DNA from 3 places in the Allobosea sp. PAMC 26642 genome. Region 3 is predicted to be linked to each of the others. Evidence: predicted binding sites of a transcription regulator. Region 3 holds the regulator's gene; each other region holds the start of a gene.

Region 1 (3,631 bases), 2.1 Mb from region 3:
CCTGCTGACGCCAGGCGTCGAAGCGAGCAAGGCCGGGACGCTGATCAGCGGGCTCGTCGCCTTCAAGAAGCTCCACGACGAAAACGCCCTGCTCGAAGACGCCATCCCGGAGTTCTATCGGCGCAGGCCTTCGCGATACGAGGGCGTGCGCCTGCGCGATCTCTGCGGTCAAATGCACCGCTTCTTCCGCGACGCCGATGTCAGCGGGTTGCAGGCGAAGCAGTTCTCGCCCGAGCACCTGCCGGAGATGGCGATGTCGCCCCATGATGCGGCACGCTGCCTGACCCGCAACGACGTCGATTACCTGCCGATCGACACCATCGCCGGCCGCATCGCGACGACACCCTTCGTGGTCTATCCGCCGGGCATCGCGACGATCGTTCCCGGCGAGCGGCTGACCGAGCGGGCCCAGCCGATGATCGACTATCTCAGGATGTTCGAGGCGAGCTTCAACACCTTCCCCGGCTTCGATGTCGAGATCCAGGGCGTCTATCGCGAGATCGATCACACCGGCGCGGTGCGGCTTTACACTTATGTCGTCGGCGAACAGGCCGGCGGCTGAGCAGGCACGATCCATGGAGCAGCAAACCCCCGTCGTCATCCGGCCATCGCGCGATGCCGATGTCGAGGCCATGCTGGCGATCTATCGCCGGCATATCCGGCGCGGCGTCGAGGACGGCGTCGAGGATCGCGGCACGCCCCAGCCCGACGATCTGAAGGATCGGCGCAAGAACCTGCGCAACCGCCGGCTGCCGCATCTGGTGGCGACGCTCGGCGGCGAGGTCGTCGGCTATGCCTATGTCGTGCCGTTCCGGAAACGGCCGGCCTACCGTTTCACGGTCAAGCATTCGATCTACATCCATCACGACCATGTCGGTCGCGGGATCGGGCGTCTGCTGATGCAGGCGCTGATCGACGCCTGCGCCGCCGCGGGCTTCAGGCAGATGATCGGCTATATCGACGCGGAAAACGCTGCTTCGCTGGCCCTGCATGAGCGTTTCGGCTTCGCGCGGGTCGGCCTGCTGCCGGGCGTCGCCTATCGCTACGGCAAATGGTCCGACAGCGTCATGGTGCAGAGGTCGCTGGGCGTCGGCGCGACATCGCCGATCGCGCCGAAGGGCGGCTCGCCGACACCTTAAACGCGGTGAGCCGCGATTGCTGAACCGAAGCCGCGCATTCTAAGTCCAGATCATCGCTCCGCCCGCGATGCGGCCGGAGCGATGGTGCCAGAAGTTTAGAGCATTGCTTGAGCGAAAACCGGTACCCACTTTTTCGCGCAATGCTCTGGCCGGCCGACGACTCAGTAGAGATCCGGGACGTGGAGCTCCGGGGGCACGGCCTGCCGGGCATAGTCGGGATGGCGCACGCGGTCGGGCAGGGTGATCTCCTGCTTGGGCACATCCTCATACGGAATCTGCGCCAGCAGATGCGCGATGCAGTTGAGCCGCGCCTTCTTCTTGTCGACCGCCTGAACCACCCACCACGGGGCATACTCCGTATGGGTCCGGTCGAACATCTCTTCCTTGGCGCGGGTATAATCCTCCCAGTGGATACGGCTTTCCATGTCCATGGGCGAGAGCTTCCACTGCTTCAGGGGGTCGGCGATCCGCATCTGGAAGCGGAACTCCTGCTCCTCGTCGGTGATCGAGAACCAGTACTTGATCACGATGATGCCCGAGCGCACGAGCATGTGCTCGAAATCGGGAACCGAGCGAAAGAACTCCTCGAGCTCCTCGGGGGTGCAGAAGCCCATCACCCGCTCGACGCCGGCGCGGTTGTACCAGCTGCGGTCGAACAGGACCATTTCGCCGGCGGTCGGCAGATGCGGGACGTAGCGCTGGAAATACCACTGATGCTTCTCGCGCTCGGTGGGCGCAGGCAGCGCGACGACGCGGCAGAGCCGCGGATTGAGGCGCTGCGTCACGCGCTTGATCGCGCCACCCTTGCCGGCCGAGTCGCGACCCTCGAACAGGACCACGACCTTGAGCTTCTTGTACTGGATCCAGTCCTGGAGCCGCACGAGCTCGTGCTGGAGCCGGAACAGCTCGCGAAAATAGATCTTCCGGTCGAGGGTCGAACCGGCAGGGCCGACACCTTCGGCGACGAGTTCGTCGATCCGGTCCTCTTCGAGCTGCATCTCCAGCTCTTCGTCGAAGCTGTCGGCGATCTCGGCTTTGATGCGGTCCAGATCGGTGGTCATGACTGCTAACCTTTGACATTTGCTCTAGGGAACGGCGGGCAGGGCGTCTTGACGCTCGATCGCTTTCCGCAGCCCCCGTGCAGCCCCTGGAGGAGTGCACCGGGATCGCGGCAAGCCTGAAGCCAAACGGCGGCAAGACGCACCCACTGCCAGCGTGGCAATCTCGCCGGCTCAAATGACGTTGGGATGAAGGCGTGGACCATGCGCCTGAAACCCGACCAATCATGCGACAAGGTGTCATCGCAACGTCAGATTCGCGGCTCACTTGTCGATCGCCATGTGGGCTGGGGGTCATTCATCATGTCAAGTATCGCTTTGGACACTGCCGCTCGTCAGGACGCTGACAAGCCTAAACTCGACGCGCCCAAGGGCCTCGGCGCCCTCGCGTTCTTTGCCGGAATCATGACCGCCGGCTTGGCTTATATGGCCTTTTCGCTTTACCAGGACATCAGCTCTGCCGGCACTCCGGCGACGACCTGGCTGCCTTTCGCCCTGCTCGGCGTCGCGATGCTGATCGCGCTCGGCTTCGAGTTCGTCAACGGCTTCCACGACACCGCCAACGCGGTCGCGACCGTGATCTACACCCATGCGATGCCGGCCAATGTCGCGGTCGTCTGGTCAGGATTTTTCAACTTCCTCGGCGTGATGATGGCCAGCGGCGCGGTCGCCTTCGGCATCATCTCGCTCCTGCCCGTTGAACTGATCCTCAACGTCGGATCGGGCGCGGGCTTCGCCATGGTCTTCGCGCTGCTGATCGCCGCGATCCTCTGGAATCTCGGCACCTGGGCGCTTGGCCTGCCGGCCTCGTCCTCGCACACGCTGATCGGCTCGATCATCGGTGTCGGTCTCGCAAACCAGCTCACCAGTTCCTCGAACGGCACCTCCGGCATCGACTGGAGCAAGGCGATCGAAATCGGCCAGTCGCTGCTGATCTCGCCGCTGTTCGGATTCTGCGCCGCGGCGCTCGTCTTCCTTACCCTCAAGATCCTGGTCAAGAACCCCGAACTTTATGCCGAGCCCAAGGGCAACAAGCCGCCGCCGCTCTGGATCCGCGGCGTGCTGATCGCGACCTGCACCGGCGTCTCGTTCGCCCATGGCTCGAATGACGGCCAGAAGGGCATGGGCCTGATCATGTTGATCCTGATCGGCTGCGCACCGACAGCCTATGCTCTGAACCGCGCCATTCCTGCCGGCGATCTCGACAATTTCCGCAAGACCGCGATCGCTGCCAGCGCGTGATCGACCAGAAGGCGCTCGGCTACGCCATCATCGGCGATCCGCGCCAGAACGTGACGCGCTACGTCTCTGAAAGGAAGATCGACGACACGACCTTCCCGGCGCTGTCGGCGCTGAACAAGGAGATCGTCAAGCAGCTTGAGACCTATGGCCACCCGTCGAAATTCCCGGCGGCCACCGTGGGCAACGCCCGCA
Region 2 (3,631 bases), 1.6 Mb from region 3:
TGCAGCTTCTTGCGCTGCAGCTTGCGGGCGCGGCGCACGGCCTCGGCCTGCTCGCGAGCCCGCTTCTCGGAGGGCTTCTCGTAATGGCCCCGAAGCTTCATCTCGCGGAAAACGCCCTCGCGCTGGAGCTTCTTCTTGAGAGCGCGGAGAGCCTGATCGACATTGTTGTCGCGAACGAGAACCTGCACGTGAGTGTCCGTCTTTAGCGGGTTGGTCGAAAAAATCGGTCAGCGACACTGCGACGCAGATCGCTCGAAGGATCGTGCGGATAACAGAAATTGTTTTGGCTGTCCACGCCGGAAAGCGTGGAAAATCGCTGAAAACAACGTGCCCGCCAAAGTTCGCCCACAGCCTCAGCCCTGCTCGGGCCAAACTCGCGTGACATGGCCCATCTTGCGGCCGGGCCGGGCCTCGCGCTTGCCGTAGAGATGCAGGTGGGCGCCGGGTTCTGCCAGCAGCTCGCGCCAGCGCAGGGCCGCATCGCCGATCAGGTTTTCCATCTCGACACGACCGCGCCGCTCGGGCGAGCCGAGCGGAAAGCCGCAAACGGCGCGGACGTGCTGATGGAATTGCGAGGTCTGCGCGCCTTCGCTGGTCCAGTGTCCCGAGTTGTGGACGCGCGGGGCGATTTCGTTGACGACGATGCGCTCGCTGTCGCCCTCGCCGACCACGAACAGTTCGACTGCGAAGACGCCGACATAGCCGAGTGCCGCGCCAATCTGCCGCGCTGCCTCGATGGCGGCCCCGCTTGCTGCCGGCGAGACGCGGGCCGGGACACGCGTGAAGGCCAGGATATGGTCGCGGTGCTCGTTCTCGCACAGATCGAAGGCGGCAAAGGCGCCGTCCTTTCCGCGTGCGGCGACGACCGAGACCTCGCGCGAAAACGGCACGAAGCCTTCCAGGATCGCCGGAGAACGGCCGATCTCCTCATAGGCCCGCGCGATGTCGCTGTCCGGCGCGAGCTTGACCTGGCCCTTGCCGTCATAGCCGAAGCGGCGCGTCTTCAGGACCGAGGGTCGGCCGAGTTCGGCCACGGCAACTTCGAGATCTGCAAGCGAATCAACGGCGCGGAATGGCGCGACCTCCAGGCCCAGACCGGCGATGAAGGTCTTTTCGCTGAACCGGTCCTGCGTCACCGCCAAAGCGCGGGCGCCCGGGCGCAATGTCGTGCGCGCGGCGAGGAAGGCCGCGGTCGAGGCCGGAACGTTCTCGAATTCGTAGGTTACGACATCGACGGCATCGGCGAAACCGGCGAGCGCAGCTTCGTCGTCGTAATCGGCGATGGTCTGTGCGGCGGAGACGTCGAAGGCGGGGCTTTCAGGGTCGGGGCAGAAGATATGGACGCGAACGCCGAGATCGGCGGCGGCCAGCGCCAGCATTCGGGCAAGCTGCCCGCCGCCCAGGATGCCGAGTATCGCGCCGGGGCTCAAGCCGGGGAAGTCGTCCGCGCTCATGCCTCGTCCCTGCTGGGCCGATCCGCGATCGCGGCACTCTGGCGGGCGCGCCAGGCATCGAGGCGCCAGGCCAGCGCCTCGTCGCCGAGCGCCAGCACGGCGGCTGCCAGGAGCGCGGCATTGACCGCACCGGCTTTGCCGATGGCAAGCGTGCCGACCGGAATGCCGGCCGGCATCTGAACGATCGAGAGCAGGCTGTCCTGGCCAGACAGGGCCTTGGATTCGACCGGGACACCGAAGACGGGCAGGGGGGTCAGCGAGGCGGTCATGCCCGGCAGATGGGCCGCGCCGCCCGCGCCGGCAATCACCACCTTGAAGCCGTCCGCTTTGGCGCCCTTGGCGAAAGCGACCATGCGATCGGGCGTGCGGTGCGCCGAGACGATGCGCGCGTCATAGGCGATTTCGAGAGCGTCGAGCGTCTCGGCGGCATGGCGCATCGTCGCCCAGTCGGACTGGCTGCCCATGATGATGGCGACGGGCGGGGGAGAGGTGGCCATAAGACGGATCGCTTCCGCGGCTCGGGAGAGGAAGCGCGCGATCTAGACCGCGCAACGCTGCGGAAGCAAGCGGGCAATCGGGATTTTCGCGCTTACGCGATGATATCGGGCGTCAGTGCGTCCTCGATCTGGGCGATGCGGTCCTTGAGGTAGAGCTTCCGCTTCTTCAGGCGCTGGACCTGGATCTGGTTGATCGCGCCGACGCGTTCCAGCGCGTCGATGGCGCTGTCGAGATCGCGATGTTCCTCGCGCAATCGTGCCAGTTCCGTCGTGAAGGCTTCCACCTCCTCCACGCTGAGCTCGAATCCCATAAGCCATCTCATCATCGCCGCGATTGATCATGACTATGCTGAGACGCCGGGCGCCCCGCAAGAGCGCGGAGTGTCCTGCGTAAACGCGACGCGTCATATTCGCGTCTTCTCGACGAGGGCTCGTTCATGATCACGGAAAGTCATGGTGCGGCGCGAGACTGCCCCGCAGACGTGAAGCCGGCTCTGTGTCAGACTTGTCCCCGTCAACCGATCATCAGGAGGATCCAGATGTCGCTGCAGACCCATCTCGTCGAACTCGAACGCAAACACCGCCAACTCGAGGCAGCCATTGCCCAGGCCGTGGCCAGCCCCTCATCGGACGATCTGAACGTGGTCGAGATGAAGCGAAAGAAGCTGCTGCTGAAGGAGGAGATCGAGAGGGTGAGGCAGGCCGTACCCGGCCAGACCTTGCATTGAGGGCGTCACCGGGCTGATGCGGCCCGGATTTTCCATTGCGTTTCGTGAGAATCGGCCGGTCCCGAGAGGGGCCGGTTTTTCGTATGGGGTGAGACGGTGGAGAGGTCCGGGGAGTTTGACATGGCTACGCGGAGAAAATCTCCGTATCGCGAAGGGCCAGTTCAGCTTCCAGCCTCGCTTCAAGCCGAAATGTCGCGGCCTTTTTGCTATCTTTCATGGGCTAAAATTACAATTTTTACTTCCGAAAAAAAGACAAGGTAAATTACTATTTCTGAAGAACGAGCGTCACAGCACGTGCGATGATCAAGGGGTCAGCAAGGAGACACACCGTGAACCTCGCAAATCCAAATCCCCAATTTACCCGACATGCCCTTCGACGCTGTGGTGCACGAAGCATCCCGTTGAATCTGGCTTCCCTTCTCATCGAACATGGCGACATCGCGCATCATGCCGGAGAAGGCGCTGTGACGATACGCATGAGCGGCGACACTGCAATGATGCTCATTGCCGAAGGTTTCGACCCGGATGCAGTCAAGCGAGTTCGGGCGCTTGCCGCCGTCTTGGGTCGAGAGGGAGTCGTTACAGTCCTGCGTCCTGTGGGACGAGCGGGAAGGCGATATCGGCGCCAGTATGCCACGCGCGCCAAAAGGAGCGCAATATGAAGAATGGCGCCGATTTTCCTGATCGACCCGAAACTCAAGAAACTCGTGAGCGCGAAGCAAAAAGACTACGTGAGGTTATTGCGCAGAAGAGGATCAATTTCAGGTCCGGCGAATGCGAACGCGCCGCATATAATCTGGATAAACTTATAACGGAACACGGCAATAGGCGAGGTAGGAAAGGTATTACAGAAATCTGTCGTGAGATCTGGCATGAGCATGAAAATCCAGCTCAACGCCGCAGGGACCTTCGCCAATGCAAGAAGCCGAACAAGATTGCAGAATACGCTAAG
Region 3 (3,631 bases):
CATCTCGCAGTACACCGCTTTCATGTATCTCGGCGAGGTGATCGAGTTCGCTCCGACCAACACCATCTTCATGAACCCCGCCAAGAAGCAGACGCAGGACTACGTCACCGGCCGCTTCGGCTGAATCGAACTCCGCTCTGCACAGGGACACACGCCGATGACCGACCATATCGTCCGCTCCTACGACGCCGAACTTGAAGCGCTGCGCCGCAGCCTTGCCGAGATGGGCGGGATGTCCGAGCGTATGCTCGGCGATTCCACCGTGGCGCTGGTGCGCCGCGATACCGCGCTGGCCCAGAAGGTGATCAGCGCCGACCAGCGCCTCGACAACCTGCAGCGCGATGTCGAAGAACGCGCCGTGCTGACCATCGCGCGCCGCCAGCCGCTCGCCAACGATCTGCGCGAACTGATCTCGGCGATCCGCATCGCCTCCGACATCGAGCGCGTCGGCGATCTCGCCAAGAACATCGCCAAGCGCGCCGTGGCCATCTCCGGCCAGTTCCAGCCGCCGCACCGCGCCGTGGTCGGGCTGGAGCATATGAGCCGCCTCGTCCAGGCCCAGCTCAAGGACGTGCTCGACGCCTATGCCGCTGGGAACGAGCAGAAGGCGATGGAAGTCTGGCACCGCGACGGCGAGATCGACGCGCTCTACACCTCGCTCTTCCGCGAGTTGCTGACCTACATGATGGAAGATCCGCGCAACATCACCTTCTGCACGCATCTGCTGTTCTGCGCCAAGAACGTCGAGCGTATCGGCGACCACACCACCAACATCGCCGAGACGATCCATTATCTCGTCACCGGCGAGTCGCTGGACCTGAACCGGCCCAAGCTCGACACGACCGATATCAGCGTCGAGGCAGTGCTCGGGAGCTGACACCCGTCGCGTCATGGTCGGGCTTGACCCGACCATCTCGGACACCAGAGGGTTCTGGTGTGAGGGATTCTCGGGTCAATCCCGAGAATGACGCGCAGGGAACCGCCCAACATCTGGAAACCCGCCATGCCCGCACGCATCCTGATCGTCGAGGACGAGGAGCCGCTAACGCTGCTCCTGCGCTACAATCTCGAAGCCGAGGGCTTCGAGGTCGACAGCGTTGCGCGCGGGGACGATGCGGAGCTGCACCTGCGCGACAACACGCCCGATCTCGTGCTGCTCGACTGGATGCTGCCCGGCCTGTCGGGCATCGAGCTCTGCCGCCGCCTGCGGGCGCGGCGCGACACCGAGCGCGTGCCGATCATCATGCTGACGGCTCGCGGCGAGGAGACCGAGCGGGTGCGCGGTCTCGCCACCGGGGCCGACGACTATGTCGTCAAGCCGTTCTCTCTGCCCGAGCTGATCGCGCGCATTCAGGCGCTGCTGCGCCGGGCCAAGCCGGGCCACGTCGCGGGGCTGCTGGCAGCCGGCGATCTCGAACTCGACCGCACGACGCGGCGCGTGCGCCGCTCGGGTTCCGAGCTGCATCTGGGACCGACCGAGTTCCGGCTGCTCGAATTCCTGATGCAGGCGCCGGGCCGGGTCTATTCGCGCGCTCAGCTGCTCGACGCCGTCTGGGGCCGCGACGTCTATATCGACGAGCGCACTGTCGACGTCCATGTCGGACGCCTGCGCAAGGCGATCACGCCGGATAATACGAAAGACCCGCTGCGCACCGTGCGCGGCGCCGGCTACGCCTTCGACGAGACATTCGCTCGGGGGTGAGGCGTTCGCGTCGCGCGGCGGCCCTGCGTCCATGGCGATTGCGAACGGCGTCCGGGTCTGGTCCCTTGCATCATTCGCCATGAAGGACGCTTTCCCATGCTCACCCGCAATCTCGGTCGCTCCGGCCTTCGCGTTTCGCTCGTCGGCCTCGGCTGCAATAATTTCGGCGGCCGGATCGATGACGACGCGGCACGCAAGGTCGTCGATGCGGCGATCGAGAACGGCATCACTTTGTTCGATACCGCCGATGTCTACGGCAATCGCGGCGGCTCCGAGACCGTGCTCGGCCAGTTGCTCGGCGCGCGCCGCAAGGACATCGTGCTGGCGACGAAGTTCGGCATGGACATGAACGAAGCCGGCACGATGAAGGGCGGCTCGCGGCACTACATCATGAACGCGGTCGAGGCTTCGCTGAAGCGGCTGAAGACCGACTGGATCGACCTCTACCAGATTCATCGGCCCGACTCGCTGACCCCGATCGAGGAGACGCTGCGGACGCTCGAAGACCTGATCCGTCAGGGCAAGGTGCGCTATATCGGCTGCTCGAATTTCGCGCCTTGGCAGGTGGCGGATGCCGCCTGGACGGCGCGCGATCTGGGCGTTACCGGCTTCGCCTCGTGCCAGGACGAGTACAGCCTGCTCAAGCGTGGGGCCGAGAGCTACCTGCTGCCCGCCACCCGTCACTACGGCATGGGGCTCCTGCCGTATTTTCCGCTGGCCAACGGCCTTCTCACCGGCAAGTACAAGCGCAACGCCCCACTGCCGGAGGGCGCGCGCATGACGCGCGAGGCGCCGCGCGCTGCGGAAGTCCTGACCGACGCCAACTGGGACAAGACCGAGAAGCTGGCGGATTTCTGCGAGTCGCGGGGCCGGACGCTGGTCGAGCTCGCCTTCTCCTGGCTGGCGGCCCAGCCGGTGGTCTCCAGCGTGATCGCAGGCGCGACCAGGCCAGAGCAGATCGCGGCGAATGTGAAAGCAGCTGACTGGGTGCTGTCGCCCGAGGATCTGGCCGAGATCGATACGATCACGAAATAGGGCGCTACCGTCATTCTCGGGCGACGCGAAGCGCAGACCCGAGAATCTCAGGACGAGAAGGCACTGTCGAAGAGATGCTCGGGTCAAGCCCGAGCAGGACGCCATGGCCACTCCTGACAGCTTCTTGCGGATCGCGCCGCCTCTGCGATAGACCGCCCGGCGCCGGTTGCTTATGGTCCGCGCCATGAGCGAGACAGCCCCGAACGCCGCCGCCCCGGACCTCAAGCCCGGCGACCATCTCTTCCTGGTCGACGGCTCGAATTTCATCTTTCGGGCCTATTTCCAGTCGATCAACCAGGACCGGAAATACAATGCCCGCTCGGACGGGCTGCCCTCGGGCGCGGTGCGGCTGTTTGCCACCAAGCTCTTCCAGTTCGTCAAGGACGGCGTGCTCGGGGTGAAACCGACGCATCTCGCCATCATCTTCGACAAGTCGGAGAACTCGTTCCGCAAGGAGATCTACCCGGCCTATAAGGGTAACCGCTCCGAGCCGCCGCCGGACCTGATCCCGCAATTCCCGCTGATGCGCGCGGCGGTGCGGGCTTTCGGCCTGATCCCGGTCGAGCAGGATGTCTACGAGGCCGATGATCTGATCGCGACCTATGCAAGGCAGGCGCGCGAGGCCGGGGCCGACGTGCTGATCGTCTCGGCCGACAAGGATCTGATGCAGCTCGTGGGTCCGGGCGTGGCGATGTACGACCCCGCCTCCGGCGACGCTAAGAAGGGTGCCGGCTTCAGGCCCGAGCGCAAGATCGGCGAGCCGGAGGTGGTCGAGTATTTCGGCGTGATGCCCAACCGCGTGGTCGATGTGCAGTCGCTCGCAGGCGATGCGACCGACAATGTGCCCGGCGCACCCGGCATCGGCATCAAGACGGCAGCCCAGCTGATCGGCGA

The links. The regulator PhoB, encoded in region 3, activates phosphate uptake and scavenging genes when phosphate is short. The targets are predictions, from matches to a motif close to TGTCATNNANCTGTCAT.
Region 1: ppk2 (polyphosphate kinase 2) is a predicted target of PhoB. The motif match lies at 2,436-2,452, and genes of this name have one in related genera.
Region 2: AXW83_RS13995 (YdcH family protein) is a predicted target of PhoB. The motif match lies at 2,354-2,370, and genes of this name have one in related genera.

The regions. Positions count from the first base shown of each region.
Region 1 is NZ_CP014301.1:1,104,822-1,108,452, forward strand. It holds gene AXW83_RS05185 (Orn/Lys/Arg family decarboxylase) at 1-562, shown strand, start outside; gene AXW83_RS05190 (GNAT family N-acetyltransferase) at 576-1,139, shown strand; gene ppk2 (polyphosphate kinase 2) at 1,301-2,200, opposite strand; partial or broken gene AXW83_RS05200 (inorganic phosphate transporter) at 2,501-3,631, shown strand, end outside.
Region 2 is NZ_CP014301.1:2,893,987-2,897,617, reverse strand. It holds gene rpsU (30S ribosomal protein S21) at 1-188, opposite strand, end outside; gene AXW83_RS14005 (5-(carboxyamino)imidazole ribonucleotide synthase) at 354-1,454, opposite strand; gene purE (5-(carboxyamino)imidazole ribonucleotide mutase) at 1,451-1,951, opposite strand; gene AXW83_RS13995 (YdcH family protein) at 2,044-2,262, opposite strand; gene AXW83_RS13990 (YdcH family protein) at 2,491-2,679, shown strand; gene AXW83_RS27100 (hypothetical protein) at 3,338-3,631, shown strand, end outside.
Region 3 is NZ_CP014301.1:4,505,136-4,508,766, reverse strand. It holds gene pstB (phosphate ABC transporter ATP-binding protein PstB) at 1-124, shown strand, start outside; gene phoU (phosphate signaling complex protein PhoU) at 158-877, shown strand; gene phoB (phosphate regulon transcriptional regulator PhoB) at 1,004-1,702, shown strand; gene AXW83_RS21570 (aldo/keto reductase) at 1,799-2,737, shown strand; gene polA (DNA polymerase I) at 2,922-3,631, shown strand, end outside.